DNA from 2 places in the Micromonospora eburnea genome. Region 1 is predicted to be linked to the other one. Evidence: riboswitches for the same ligand, from Rfam matches in the RefSeq annotation. Region 1 holds a riboswitch; the other holds the start of a gene.
The links. A riboswitch is a leader RNA that binds a small molecule or an ion and turns the genes downstream of it on or off. The one in region 1 is predicted to bind thiamine pyrophosphate.

Region 1 (7,077 bases):
GCCCGGCGACGACCAGGGTGCCGCCCGCCTCGGCCAGGATCGCCCGCAGGTCGGCGGCGAGCGCGGCCCGCTCGGCGCGCGGCAGGTCCTTCTCCCGCAACACCACCCACCGCGCTCCGCCACCCACAGCGGCCGCGATCACCTCGGGCAGCGGATTCCGCGCCACCCACCGATCCGTCAGCACCACCACTCCGGACGGCGCGGCGCCCGACCAGATCCTGGAGGAATCCGGCCCCGCCAGGGGCCATCTCCCCCCAAGGTCCACGGCAGGAACCGCGGTCACAGGTCGGGCCTGCCCTCGTGCGGAGTGGAGGGGAGGGCGTGGAGGCGGCGGGGGATGCGGCCCGCCCGGTACGCGAGTCGCCCAGCCTGCACCGCGTGGCGCATGGCGGTGGCCATCGCCTCCGGGTCGGCAGCCCGGGTGACCGCGCTGGCCAGCAGTACCGCGTCGCAACCCAACTCCATGGCGAGCGCGGCGTCCGAAGCGGTGCCGATGCCGGCGTCGAGGATCACCGGCACGTCCACGGCCTGCCGGATCAACCGGATGTGGTGCGGGTTGCTCACCCCCAGGCCGGAGCCGATCGGGGCGCCGGCCGGCATCACCGCCGCGCAGCCCACGTCGGCCAGCCGCCGGGCCAGGACCGGATCGTCCGAGGTGTACGGCAGCACGGTGAACCCGTCGGCCACCAACTCCTCGGCGGCGCGCAGCAGCTCCACCCCGTCGGGCAGCAGCGTGCGCTCGTCACCGATCACCTCCAGCTTCACCCACTCGGTGTCGAACGCCTCGCGGGCCAGGTGGGCCACCTTCACCGCCTCGGACGCGGTGTGGCAGCCGGCCGTGTTCGGCAGCACCCGTACGCCGCACCGGTCGAGCAGGTCGAGCAGGCCACCGGCGCTGCCCGGCGCGGTGTCCACCCGGCGCAGCGCAAGCGTGACCAGCTCGGTGCCGGAGGCGCGGATCGCCTGCTCCAGCACGTGCAGGTTGGCGGCGCCGCCGGTGCCGAGGATGAGCCGGGAGCCGAACGCGGTCCCGCCGATCTCGAAGGTCACGCCGCTCACCCACCCTGCGCGGCGCTGAGCACCTCGACCCGGTCACCGTCGCGCAGCCTGGTCGCCGCCCAGCCGCCGCGCGGCACGACCTCGCCGTTGACCGCGACCGCGAGGCCGCGCCGCTGGTCGGTGACCTCCCGGACCAGGTCGGCCACGGTCGCTCCGCCGGGCACGGTCCGCCCGGCGCCGTTGACGATCAGTTCCATCTGCGCTCCTCCTCGATGCCGGATGCGGTCTGTTCCCGGGCCGGGGCGGGCGACGCGCCGGCGCCGACGAACCGGTCCGGGCTGAACGGGGCGAGCAGCGGGTCCGGCTCACCGGTGACGATCAGTTCGGTGACCAGGTCGGCGGTGACCGGGGTGAGCACGATGCCGTGCCGGTGATGGCCGGTGGCGGCGAGCACGCCCGGCCGGCCGGGCAGCGGCCCGATGACCGGCGCGTTGTCCGGCGTACCGGGGCGCAGCCCGGCGGACGCCTCCACCAGGTCGTACTCGGCCAGCTCGGGGACCAGGTCGACGGCGGCGCGCAGCAGCCGGAGCACCGCGCCGGCGGTCACCTCGGTGTCGGCGCGCTCCTCGACGGTCGCCCCGACCACCACCTCGCCGCTGTCCCGGGGCACCAGGTAGACCGACTCGCCGTCGGCGTACCCCCGGATCACGTGCCGGAAGCCCGGCGTGCCGCGATCGGGCGCGCGGAGCCGGAGCACCTGGCCCTTCACCGGCCGGACCGGCAGCCCGGTGAGCGCCGCCGCGCCGCAGCCGGCGGCGACGACGGTGACCCGGGCGGCCACGTCGGAGAGCCGGGCGACCGGGGCGGGGCGCAGCGTGACGCCGGCCCGCTCGGCCGCCGTCCGCAGCGCGGGCAGCAGCCGGCGCGGGTCGACCTGGTGGTCGCCGGGGGCGACCGCGCCGCCGCGCACCCGGGTGGCCAGCGCCGGCTCGTGCTCCCGCAGCGCCGACGGGCGCAGCGGCGTGATCGGCAACCCCAACCCCTGCTGGTACGCCCAGAGCCGGCGCGCCTCGGCCAGGTCGTCGGCGGTCAGCCCGACCACCAGCGTGCCGTCGGTGCGGTACCCGACGTCGGTGCCGGCGGCCTCGGACAGCTCGGCGGCGAAGGCCGGCCAGCGGGCGGCGGACTCGGCGAGCAGTCCGGTCAGCTCCCGCTCCCCGAAGTACGCCTCGGCCACCGGCGCGAGCATCCCGGCCGCCACGTGGGACGCCCCGGAGCCCGGTGCCGGGTCGTGGACGACCACCCGCAGCCCGCGCTGCGCGCACCGCCACGCGATCGCCAGCCCGACCGGTCCCGCCCCCACAACCCCGACATCCGGAAGGAAGGGCCCCCTGTTAACGCCTCCGGTATAGGAGGGGTCCCCTCCTAACACGTCAGCGCCCCGAGCAGCTCGGCGGTGGCCCGGGCCGGGTCGGCGGCCTGGGAGAGCGCCCCGACCACCGCCACCCCGTACGCCCCGGCGGCCCGCAGCGCCGGCACGCGCGCGGCGGTCACCCCGCCGATCGCGATCACCGGCACGTCCACCGCCTCGACGACGGCGCGTACCCCGTCGGGGCCGATCGGGTCGGGCAGCCCGGCCTTGGTGGCGGTGGCGTGGCAGGGTCCCACGCCCAGGTAACTGGCCCCGGCGGCGACCGCCTCGGCGGCGCTTCGCGGCTCCCGGGCGGTGACACCGAGCACGGCGGCGGAGCCGAGCACCCGGCGGGCCGCCGGCACCGGCAGGTCCTCGGCGCCCACGTGGCCACCGGCCGCGGCCACCGCGAGCGCCACGTGCAGCCGGTCGTTGACCAGGCAGGCCGCCCCGTACGGCCGGCACAGCGCGACCACCTGGCCGGCCAGCTCGTACGCCTCGCGGTCGGTGGCGTCGTCGGCGACCCGGACCTGGACGACCAGTTCGGCGCGGGCGACCGGCAGGGCGGCACGCAGCACGGCGAGCGGGTCGCATCCCGGCCGGGTGTCGGTGATCAGATGCAGTCGTCCCAGGGACGGCACGGCAACACTCCTCCCTGCGCCGGCATTACCCGGATCAGGTTCGACGGTCGGGGGCTGCAGCCCCCCTCTCAGCCCGGTACACCGGGCTCCCGTGGGTCACTTGCGGCCTACCGTACGACGCCCGCGGCGGATCCGCAAAGGACGGGTGACACATTTCCCAGCCACCGTCACCTGTGGTCGCCCGGCTCGGCCGTTCACCGGACGCAGCGTGGCCCTGGCTGTGGGGAGCCGATCGGCGGGGGCTACGCCGCGCGGTGGACACGCCCCCGGCACGGGCGGCAGCACGGACAGCACACTGCCCCGGCACCGCTGGGCGCCGGGGCAGTGGGTGTCGACGGGGTCAGAGGAGGGCGTCGAGGGCGTCGAGGTCCTCGTCGGTGGGCTGCCAGGCGCCCGCCTCGGCGTTGGCGCGTACCTGGTCGGGCGTGGTGGCACCGGCGATCACCGAGGTCACCGCCGGCCGGGCGGCGAGCCCGCCGATGGCCACCTGGAGCATGGTGAGCCCCCGCTCGGCCGCGTACGCCTCGATCTTCTCGATGGTGTCCCAGTCCGCGGCGGCGAACCGCTCCGCGTACCGGCCGCCGCCGGAGAGCCGGCTGCCGGCTGGCGGTGCCTCGCCCCGGTGGTACTTGCCGGTGAGCAGGCCGTTGGCCAGCGGGAAGAACGGCAGCATGCCCAGGCCGAACCGCTCGCAGGCGGGGATGACCTCGGCCTCCACGCTCCGCTCCAGGAGGGAGTAGTGGTTCTGCGCGGAGATGAACCGGGTACGGCCCTGGGAGGAGGCGGTCCAGTCGGCGTCGGCGATCTGCCAGCCGGCGAAGTTCGAGTTGCCGAGGTAGCGGACCTTGCCGGCGGTCACCAAGCTGTCCAGCGCGGCGAGCGTCTCGTCGATCGGGGTGCCCGGGTCGGGCTCGTGTATCTGGTACAGGTCGATGTGGTCGGTCCCGAGCCGGCGCAACGAGGCCTCTACCGCGCGGGCGATGTAGCGGCGGGCACCCCGGGCGCCGTGGTCCGGTCCGTTCAGGCCGTGCATGTCCATGCCGAACTTGGTGGCGACCACCACGTCGTCCCGGCGGCCCTTGAGCGCCTGCCCGAGCAGTTCCTCGGAGCTGCCCTGCGGTTCACCGTAGATGTCCGCGGTGTCGAAGAAGTTGATCCCGGCGTCGAGCGCGGCGTCGACCACCGCGCGGGTGCCGTCGAGGTCGAGCTTCCGGCCGAAGTTGTTGCAGCCGATGCCGACCACGGACACCACGAGCCCGGAGTCGCCCAACCGGCGGTACGTCATCTCACTCACGAAAGCCAGCCTATGCGGCAGGGAGGACCGCCACCGGCCGGGCCGGAACGTCGACGGACCGACGCGGTGAATCGTTCACGACATCAGCTCCACAACGTCGGCTGACCCCTGCCGCCCGCCGACCGCGACGCGCCGAGAACGTCGATGATCATCCGACGTCCCACACCGGCTCCGGGGTCTCGACCACCTCGCCGTCGCCCCGGAACAACACGAACCGGTCGAAGGAACGGGTGAACCAGCGGTCGTGGGTCACCGCGATCACCGTCCCCTCGAACGCGGCCAGACCCGCTTCGAGCGCCTCGGCGGAGGCCAGGTCGAGGTTGTCGGTCGGCTCGTCCAGCAGCAGCAGGGTCGCGCCGGAGAGCTCCAGCAGCAGCACCAGGAAACGCGCCTGCTGCCCGCCGGAGAGGGTGCCGAAGCGCTGGTCGCCCTGCCCGGCCAGCTCGTACCGGGACAGCGCCGCCATCGCCGCGTGCCGGTCCATGCCGGCGCGGTGCTCGTCACCCCGCCACAGGACGTCGACCAGCGTCTTCTCCATCAGCTCCGGCCGGTCGTGGGTCTGTGAGAAGTGCCCGGGCCGCACCCGCGCGCCGAGGCGTACCACCCCGTCGTGGGCGACCGGCGCGAGGGCCGCCGCGCCGTCGACCGGCGTGTTGGCCGGGTCCGGGTCGGTGCCGCCGCGGGCCAGCAGGCGGAGGAAGTGCGACTTCCCGGTGCCGTTCGCGCCGAGCACGGCGACCCGGTCGCCGTACCAGAGTTCCAGGTCGAACGGGTAGGTCAGGCCGTCGAGCTCGAGCTGCTCGGCGATCACCGCGCGCTTGCCGGTCCGCCCGCCGGTCAGCCGCATCCGGATGTCCTGGTCCTTCGGGGGTACGGGCGGCGGCCCGGCCTCCTCGAACTTGCGCAACCGGGTCTGCGCCGACTGGTAGCGCGAGGCCATGTCGGAGTTGTACGCGGCCTTCTGCTTGTACATCAGCATCAGCTCGCGCAGCTTCTGGTGTTCCTCGTCCCAGCGCTTGCGCAGCTCGTCGAGGCGGGCGTGCCGGGCCACCCGCGCCTCGTGCCAGCTGGCGAAGCCGGCCGGGTGCACCCAGGCGCTGCCGCCCTCGACGGCGACCACCCGGTTGGCGGTCTGCGCCAGCAACTCCCGGTCGTGCGAGACGTAGAGCACCGACTTGCCGGACTCGCGCAGCCGGCCCTCCAGCCACCGTTTGCCGGGTACGTCGAGAAAGTTGTCCGGCTCGTCGAGCAGGAGCACCTCGTCGGGCCCGCGCAGCAGCAGTTCGAGGGCGAAGCGCTTCTGCTGGCCGCCGGAGAGGGTCCGCACCGGACGCTCCCGGGCGGCGTCCCACGGCAGGTCGAGGACGATGGTGCTGACGGTGTCGAAGAGCACCTCGGCGTCGTACCCGCCGACCTCGCCCCAGGCCGCCAGGGCGTCCGCGTACTCGAGCTGGGCCTTACCCGCGGCGGTGCTGTACTTGCTGCGGACCTCGGCCGCCCGCATGGCCGCCTCGGTCTCGGCGAGGCGGCGGCCGGCGTCGCGAAGCGCCGGCGGGGCGAGCGCGAGCGCCAGGTCGGCGAGCGTGGAGTCGTCCCCGATCATGCCGATGAACTGCCGCATCACGCCGAGGCCGCCGGAGCGGGCGATCGTCCCGGTCTTCACCGCCAGGTCACCGGCGACCATCCGGAGCAGCGTCGTCTTGCCGGCGCCGTTCGGCCCGACCAGCGCCACCTTGGCGCCCTCGCCGACCCGGAACGACACCTCGGCGAAGAGTTCCCGGCCGTCCGGGAGGATGTGCCCGACCCCTGCCACGTCCACGTAACCCACGCGGGCATCCTGCCCGAGGGACCGGGACGGGCGACACTCGATTACCGGGTGACCCGCAGCACTCGGTACCCCTTCTGGCTGGCGTGCCGGTCCACCTGCCAGCCCTGCTCGACCAGCCAGCGGTGCAGCGAGTCGCCGCCGAGGTGCCGGGCCACGACCAGCCAGGCCACCCCGTCCGGGGCGAGCCGGGGCAGCCAGCGCAGCAGAAGCTCGTGCAGCTCCGCCTTGCCGATCCGGATCGGCGGGTTCGACCAGATCTGCGCAAAGCGGAGATCGGCCGGTACGTCGTCCGGCGCGGCCACCCGTACCCGTTCGGCGGCGCCGACCCGGGCGGCGTTGGCGGCGGTGAACTCGCGGGCGCGCTCGTTGACGTCGACCGCCCAGACGGGGGCGGACGGCGCGGCGGTGGCCAGTACGCAGGTGATCGGCCCGAAGCCGCAGCCGACATCGAGCAGCGGGCCGGTGGCATCGGCCGCCGGCAGCTCGCCCTTGCGCAGCAGTACCGCCGTCCCGGGATCGAGGCGGTCGGCGGAGAAGACGCCGGCGGCCGAGACGAGGGTGTAGTCCCGCCCGGCGACAGAAAACTCGATCTCGCGCGGCTGGGCGGCGCTGGTGGGTTCAGCGGTGAAGTAGTGGTCGCCGGTCACGCCGGGCATTGTCGCACCGGCCCGGAGGTCGGGCGAACTCGCGACGCCACCCCGCTAGAATTTCCCGATATTACCCCCTAAAGGGATAATCAGTCCTACTGTACCCACATGGTGTATCGGTACGAGTCCGATGAGGACGCCTTCCTGGATTACCCGAAGCCCGGGTCGCCCCCGGCCGGGCCCGGAGCACCGGTGCCTCCGCCCGCGGGCCCCTCGCCGTCCCGCTTCCCCACACCGTCGCTGCCGCCACGGGTCCG
Region 2 (7,077 bases), 670 kb from region 1:
CCCCGCCGCCAGCAGCCGGGCCACCACCTCCGCCACGATCTGCTGGGCCAGCAGCGCCGCCGTGATCGAGGAGACCGCGCCGACCGCGCCGCCACCGGGCAGCGGCAGGGTGGCGTCGCCGTACGGGGCACCGTTGTCGAGCACCACGTCGGCGAAGTCGGCCAGCTTGCGCCCGGACGGGTGACGCGAGGTCATCCGGGCCGAGTGGGCGGCCGAGGTGATCGCGATCAGGGCGTGCCCGCGCTCCTTGACGATCGACGCGAACTCCACCATCGCCCCGTTCACGCCGGAGTTGGAGGCGAGCACGAACACGTCCTGCGGACGGATCGGAGCCAGTTCGTAGAGGCGGTGCGCCACGGCCGGCTCGCGTTCCAGCTTCGGGCCGAGCACGTCGGCCGGCTCACCGCCGTACAGCACCAGGTCACGCAGCGCTATCCGGTTGGTGGGCACCAGCCCGCCGGCCCGGCCGGCGATCTCCATCGCCAGGGCCTCCGAGTGGCCGGTGCCGAACGCGTGCACCACACCGTCGGCGCGCAGCGACTCGGCGATCAGGTCGGCCGCCCGGCCCACGTTGTCCCGCTGGCCGGCAGCCACCCGGCCGATCGTCTCGGTCACCACCGCCAGGTACGCCTCGGCGCTCATGCTTCCTCCGTCCGTCGGTTGCGGGCCAGCCAGTCCACCGCGAAGTCGACCGCCGCCCGCTGTCGCATCAACCGGCCCGTCCCGGCGCCGACCGGCCCGAGCCGGACCGCCCCGGTGGCCTCCAGGTCGGCGCCGAGCCGGGCGAAATCGTCCTCGTCCAGGCACACGTCGTCCCACCACACCCACTCCCGCCCACCGTCGGCGCTGCGCACCGCCGCGCCGCAGCGCTGCCGGGGCGGCGCGGGCTGGCGGTACTCGGCCAGGTGCAGCGAGGTGTTGCTGCCGTGGTCGACGCCGAACAGCAGCACGTCGGCGTCCAGTTCGTACAGCCGGGCCAGCGGGGAACTCTCGCCGAGCATGTCGGTCAGCGCGTGGCCGGCGACGATCCGGTCGGCGGCGGGCCCGAGCGCGGCGAACGAGACGTGCGGGTGGTCGCTGCGCCGCGCGCCCGGCCAGGTGCGGACCAGCTCGGCCAGCGCGCCCATGAACCGGCTCGGCGTGACCGCCGGGTCGAAGGCCGGCAGCTCGGCCCGGATCACCGGCCACCACTCCGCCGGCACCGGCGGGTTGGTCCAGCCCGCCGGGTCGCTGTTCTCCGGGGTGTGGGTCGGCACCACGACCGTGCCGTCCGGCCCGAGCACGTCACGCAGGGCGAGCAGCACCGCCTCCGGGCCGCCGCAGAGGAAACCCAGCCCGCGCAGGGCCGCATGCACCAGCACCGTCCCGCCGGGGCGTACGCCGAGGGCGTGGAGCTGGGCGGCGAGCGACGCGCGGGTGTGCGGCCGGCCCGGCGCGGCGACGGCGGTCACGAGCCCACCCGGGCGAGGATCGCCGCGGCGAGCGGGCCGGGCGCCTCGTCGGGAATCCAGTGGCTGACGCCGGCCAGCTCGACGAAGCGGTAGTCGCCGGTGACATGCGCCGCGCACAACTCGGCGGCTGCCCGGCCGATCGCGACATCCCTGTCGCTCCAGACGAAGGTGGTCGGCACGCCCACCGGCCCGACGGCCCGCATGTCGGCCCCCGACATGGCCCGGTACCAGTTCAGGGCGGCGGTCAACGCGCCCGGCTCGCGCATCGGGTCGGCGTAGCGGCCCACCCGGGCGGCGTCGCCCACCCCGCCGAGCATTCTGCGCAGCGCGGCGGCCCGCATCGCGAGCAGCACCCGCTCCGCCGTGCCCGGCCTGCGGAACAACGACATGTAGGCGGACCGGGCGCGCTGCCGCGGCACGGTGGCGAGCGCATGGGCCATCGCCGCCGGGTGCGGCACCGACACCGCGGTCAGGGTGCGGACCCGGCTCGGGTGCGCCGCCGCCAGGGCCCACGCCACCGCCGCACCCCAGTCGTGCCCCACCACGTGCGCGGACGCCACCCCGAGCCCGTCGAGCACGCCGGCCGCGTCGGCCACCAACTCCGGGATCCGGTACGCCTCGGCCGCCGCCGGCCGCGCGCCCGGCGAGTAGCCGCGCTGGTCGGGCGCGTACGTGCGCAGCCCGGCGGCGTGCAGCGCGGGCACCACCTCGTCCCATTCGCCGCCGTGCTGGGGGAAGCCGTGCAGCAGCAGGACGGGGGAACCGTCCTCCGGGCCGCCCGTACGTATCTCGAACGTCAGCCCTCGCGCGTCGACCCGCATGACTCGGCAGCCTACCCAGCCCTGTCGATCGGCTGATGCCCTGCTGGGCCGGTGGCCGGGGACGGTGCTAGCGTCTGGACGAGACAACTTCACATCCGACAGGGGAGCGCACAGCGCTGAGAGTGCGGGCCGGTGCCCGCAGACCCTCGAACCTGATCTGGGTAATGCCAGCGCAGGGAGTTCGGTCGACCTCCAGCCGCGCCGCCGTCCGGTGACACCGGGCGCGGCGTGCGTCTTCTCCTGGTTCGTATCACTGGACTGGGAGCAACCATGACTCAACCAAGCACCAACCGGTGGCGCACCGTCGACATCGTCGTCGCCTCGGTGCTCGCCGTCGCGTTCGGCGTCATCTTCTGGGCCTGGGGCCTGATCTGGAACGGGCCGGCGGATGCCATCCCGCTGCCCGGCAGGGCGGCGCTGTACGGCATGTGGCTGGTGCCGGCCGTGCTCGGCGCGCTGATCGTGCGCAAGCCCGGCGCCGCGTTCTTCACGCTGACCATCGCCGCGCTGGTGTCGGTCGCGCTCGGCAGCAGTTGGGGCTGGACCCTGGTGGTGCAGGGTCCGCTGGAGGCGGCGGCCGGCGAGCTGGCGTTCGCGCTGTTCGCATACCGCGCCTACCGGCTGCCGGTCGCCCTGCTGGCCGCCACACTGGCCGGTCTCGCCGCCTCGATCTACGACGTCCTGGTCTGGTACCCGGGCACCGCGTGGGGCAGCTTCCGGCTGCCGTACATCCTCATCACGGCCGCCAGCTCGCTGGTCGTGGCCGGCCTCGGCAGCGTCGCGCTGACCCGGGCCCTCGCGGGCACCGGCGTCCTCGACCGCTTCCCCGCCGCCCGCGACCGCGCCGCCATCTGACCCCCACCGTCGACCGCGTTGATCAAGGAGTTTGCGTCGGCCGAAGCGGTTTTCCGGACGCAAACTCCTTGATCAACGATGCTGGGCCGGATCGGAAGGGGGTGTCGAGATGAGCGCGGTGGAGGTACGGGGGTTCGGGTGGCGGCATGCGGGGCGTCGGCAGTGGGCCGTGCGGGGGGTGGATCTGCGGGTCGAACGCGGGGAGCGGGTGTTGCTGCTGGGGCCGTCGGGGGCGGGGAAGAGCACGCTGCTCGCGGCGCTCGCCGGGCTGCTGCCCGAGGACTCCGGTGAGCAGGAGGGCACCATCGAGATCGACGGGCTCGACCCGCGCAAGGCCCGGGAACGGGTCGGCGTCGTCTTCCAGGACCCGGAGACCCAACTGGTGATGGCCCGCTGCGGCGACGACGTCGCGTTCGGGCTGGAGAACCGCGGCGTACCCGGCGAGCAGATCTGGCCCCGGGTGGACGAGGCGCTGCGCCGGGTCGGCTTCCCGTACCACCGGGACCGGCCCACCGCGGCGCTGTCCGGCGGCGAGCAGCAGCGGCTCGCCCTGGCCGGGGCGCTCGCCCTGCGGCCCGGGCTGCTGCTGCTCGACGAGCCGACCGCCAACCTCGATCCGGCCGGCGCCGCGCTGATCCGGCAGGCCGTCCGGGACGCCCTCGACGCCGACACCGCGCTGATCCTGGTCGAGCACCGGGTGGCCGAGGCGCTGCCGCTGGTGGACCGGGTGGTCGTCCTCGAAGCCGGCGGCGGGGTGCGGGCCGACGGGCCGCCCGCCGCGGTCTTCGACGCGCACGGCGACGCGCTCGCCGCCGCCGGGGTCTGGCTGCCCGGCCGAACCGTGCCGCCCCGGCACGCGACCACGCCGGCCGGAGAAGCACTGATCACCGCCGACCGGCTCGGCCTGCCGCCCCGGCTGGCCCCCACCGACCTTCGGGTACGCGCCGGCGAGGCGCTCGCCGTCCTCGGCCCGAACGGCGCCGGCAAGTCCACCCTGGCCCTGCTCCTGGGCGGCCTGCTCCGCCCCGGCACCGGTACGGTCACCGCCGCCGCCGAGCTGGCCGGCCGGGATGCCGGCACTCCCCCGCACCGCTGGCGGGCACCAGCGCTCGCCCGACGGATCGGCTCGGTCTTCCAGGATCCGGAGCACCAGTTCGTCACCAGCACGGTTTTCGACGAGCTGGCCCTCGGCCCACGTCGGACCGGCCAGACCGAGGCGGCGGTACGGTCCACCGTGGACGGGTTGCTGGAGCGGCTCCGGCTGGCCCGGCTGGCCGGGGCGAACCCGTACACCCTCTCCGGCGGGGAGGCGCGGCGGCTGAGCGTGGCGACCGCCCTGGCCACCGCGCCCCGCCTGTTGATCTGCGACGAACCCACCTTCGGCCAGGACCGGCGGACCTGGTTGGAGCTGGTCGACCTGCTCGCCGAGCTGCGCGACGCCGGCCACGGCGTCGTGGCGGTCACCCACGACCCGGACTTCGTCGCCGCGCTGGCCGACCGCACGGTGACGCTGACCGGGACCGGCACCGGGGAGCGACCGTGATCGGGGTGGAGCCGGTGGCCGCGCCCGGGGCGCCGCTGGCCCGGCGCAATCCCGTGGCGAAGGTGGCCGCCGCGTTGGTCTTCTCGTTCATCCTGATCGCCACCCTGGACCCGGTGGCCCCGGCCATCGCCATCGCGATCGAGCTGGCGGTGCTGCCGCTGTTCGGCATCCGCTACCGGACACTGGCCCGGCGGGCGTGGCCGTTGCTGGCCAGCGCCGGCGGGATCCTGGTCACCCTGGTGCTGTTCGCCGCCGACCGCTCCGGGCGGGTGCTGGTCGAGGCGGGTCCGCTCCTGGTCACCGAGGGAGTGCTGGTCACCGCACTGGGGCTGGTGCTGCGCATGCTCGCGGTGGCGCTGCCCGGGATCGTCGTCTTCGCCACCACCGATCCCACCGACCTGGCCGACGCGCTGATCCAGAACGCGAAGGCGCCGGCCCGGTTCGCCATCGGCGCGCTGGCCGCGTTCCGGCTGGTGCCGCTGCTGGAACAGGAGTGGCGGATGATCAGCATGGCGCGCCGGGCCCGGGGCGTGGACGCCGGCCGGAACCCGCTCGCCAAGCTGCGGCTCTTCGTGTCGACGGCGTTCGCCCTGCTGGTCGGGGCGATCCGGCGGGGCACCCGGCTGGCGGTGGCGATGGACGCCCGCGGCTTCGACGCCGGGCTTCCGCGTACGGTCGCCCGGCGGCAGCGCTTCACCCGGGCGGATGGCCTGCTGGTGGCCGGCGCGGCGGTGCTGGCGGGCGCGGCGCTGACGGTCAGCGTGGTGCTCGGCACCTTCCGCCCGCTGATCGGCTGATCCGGTGGCTCAGTCGACTCGGGTTGCGGCAGGTCGGAGGAGTTCCCCCCGGTTCGCCGCAACCCGAGTCGACCAACGGCCGCCGCCGCGCGGCCGGGCCGCGTCGAGCGACCGGTCAGCTACGCCGGAAGGCGTAGAACCGGGTCTGACCGGCGCGCTGGCTACGCCCGGCGAGGCGGGCGTCGCGACCGGTCGACGGCGGACCGGCCTTCGGCGGCGTCGCCCCGGGCACCTCCGGCAGGGACACCGGCTTGGCGACCGGCGCCACGGCGAGGGCGTCGAGATCCGTCGGGGTCACGTCCACCAGGGACGGCGACGGCTTACGGGACTTCTTCGGACTGCGCTTGGCGGGCATACGCGGACCTCCTGACTGTCGAGCGCGCCGGTCACGGCGCGACGAGCGGGCGGGCTCCGGCGGGTCCGACCACGACAGACGCCGCGACCGAAGGCGGCGAGGAGGTATGCGGACGCCCGGAGCAGGACGGGTCACGCCACGTGCGGTGGCGGACCGGAGCTCGGCGGAAGGGCGTCAGATACGCATGCCAGCAGGCTAACCCGCGATCCGCCGCACCGCACCCGATTTAACGCCCGCGCGAGCATTTACTGGCACCATCGGCGACATGCTGATCGCGTTCTCGATCACCCCGCTCGGCGTGGGTGAGTCCGTGGGCGACCTGGTCGCCGACGCCGTCCGGGTGGTCCGCGAGTCCGGCCTGCCCAACCGGACCGACCCGATGTTCACCACCGTCGAGGGCGAGTGGGACGAGGTGATGGCGGTGGTGAAACGGGCCGTCGACAGCGTCGCGGCGCAGGCGCCCCGGGTCAGCCTGGTGCTCAAGGCCGACCTGCGTCCCGGCGTCACCGACGCGATGACCACGAAGGTCGCCCACGTCGAGGCCCGCCTGTCCAAGGGTGCGGGGCCGACCGCCACCATGCCACCCAACCAGGAGTGACGCGGCACTGACCGGCCGTCGCATCCCGGCCCGCGCCCGGACCGGCCGCGATACGGTCGCAGCACGGGCAGCCGACGGAGGGTGGCGGTACGCATGGCGGCAGCGCGGGCGACGGCACAGATCGGCGTGACCGGCCTGGCGGTGATGGGCCGCAACCTGGCCCGGAACCTGGCCCGTCACGGCTTCACCGTCGCCGTGCACAACCGCTCGCCCGGGCGCACCCGCGGCCTGCTCGCCGAGCACGGCGACGAGGGCACCTTCGTGCCGTCGGAGTCGATGGCCGATTTCGTCGCCACGCTGGAGCGCCCCCGCGCGGTGATCGTCATGGTCAAGGCGGGCGCCCCCACCGACGCGGTGATCGACGAGCTGGTGCCGCTGCTGGAGGCGGGAGACATCGTCGTCGACTGCGGCAACGCGCACTTCACCGACACCATCCGCCGAGAGGAGGCGCTGCGCGGACACGGGCTGCACTTCGTCGGCACCGGCGTCTCCGGCGGCGAGGAGGGCGCGCTGCACGGCCCGAGCATCATGCCGGGCGGCTCGGACGAGTCCTACCGCAAACTCGGCCCGATCTTCGAGAAGATCGCCGCGCAGGTGGACGGCGTCCCGTGCTGCCGGCACATCGGCCCGGACGGCGCCGGCCACTTCGTGAAGATG

Region 2: linked by a shared signal. The riboswitch ahead of GA0070604_RS24755 (ECF transporter S component) and the one ahead of thiE (thiamine phosphate synthase) in region 1 are both predicted to bind thiamine pyrophosphate.

What each region holds. Positions count from the first base shown of each region.
Region 1 covers NZ_FMHY01000002.1:6,406,105-6,413,181, forward strand. Annotated here, with positions in the region: gene GA0070604_RS27810 (thiamine phosphate synthase) at 1-217, opposite strand, end outside; gene GA0070604_RS27815 (thiazole synthase) at 280-1,059, opposite strand; gene thiS (sulfur carrier protein ThiS) at 1,056-1,256, opposite strand; gene thiO (glycine oxidase ThiO) at 1,247-2,431, opposite strand; gene thiE (thiamine phosphate synthase) at 2,425-3,051, opposite strand; TPP riboswitch at 3,046-3,153, opposite strand; gene GA0070604_RS27835 (aldo/keto reductase) at 3,392-4,354, opposite strand; gene GA0070604_RS27840 (ABC-F family ATP-binding cassette domain-containing protein) at 4,494-6,173, opposite strand; gene GA0070604_RS27845 (class I SAM-dependent methyltransferase) at 6,215-6,820, opposite strand.
Region 2 covers NZ_FMHY01000002.1:5,733,678-5,740,754, forward strand. Annotated here, with positions in the region: gene GA0070604_RS24740 (sugar isomerase domain-containing protein) at 1-642, opposite strand, end outside; gene GA0070604_RS24745 (AAC(3) family N-acetyltransferase) at 639-1,451, opposite strand; gene GA0070604_RS24750 (alpha/beta fold hydrolase) at 1,448-2,272, opposite strand; TPP riboswitch at 2,363-2,469, shown strand; gene GA0070604_RS24755 (ECF transporter S component) at 2,543-3,127, shown strand; gene GA0070604_RS24760 (ABC transporter ATP-binding protein) at 3,237-4,670, shown strand; gene GA0070604_RS24765 (energy-coupling factor transporter transmembrane component T family protein) at 4,667-5,467, shown strand; gene GA0070604_RS24770 (hypothetical protein) at 5,583-5,822, opposite strand; gene GA0070604_RS24775 (MTH1187 family thiamine-binding protein) at 6,088-6,420, shown strand; gene gndA (NADP-dependent phosphogluconate dehydrogenase) at 6,514-7,077, shown strand, end outside.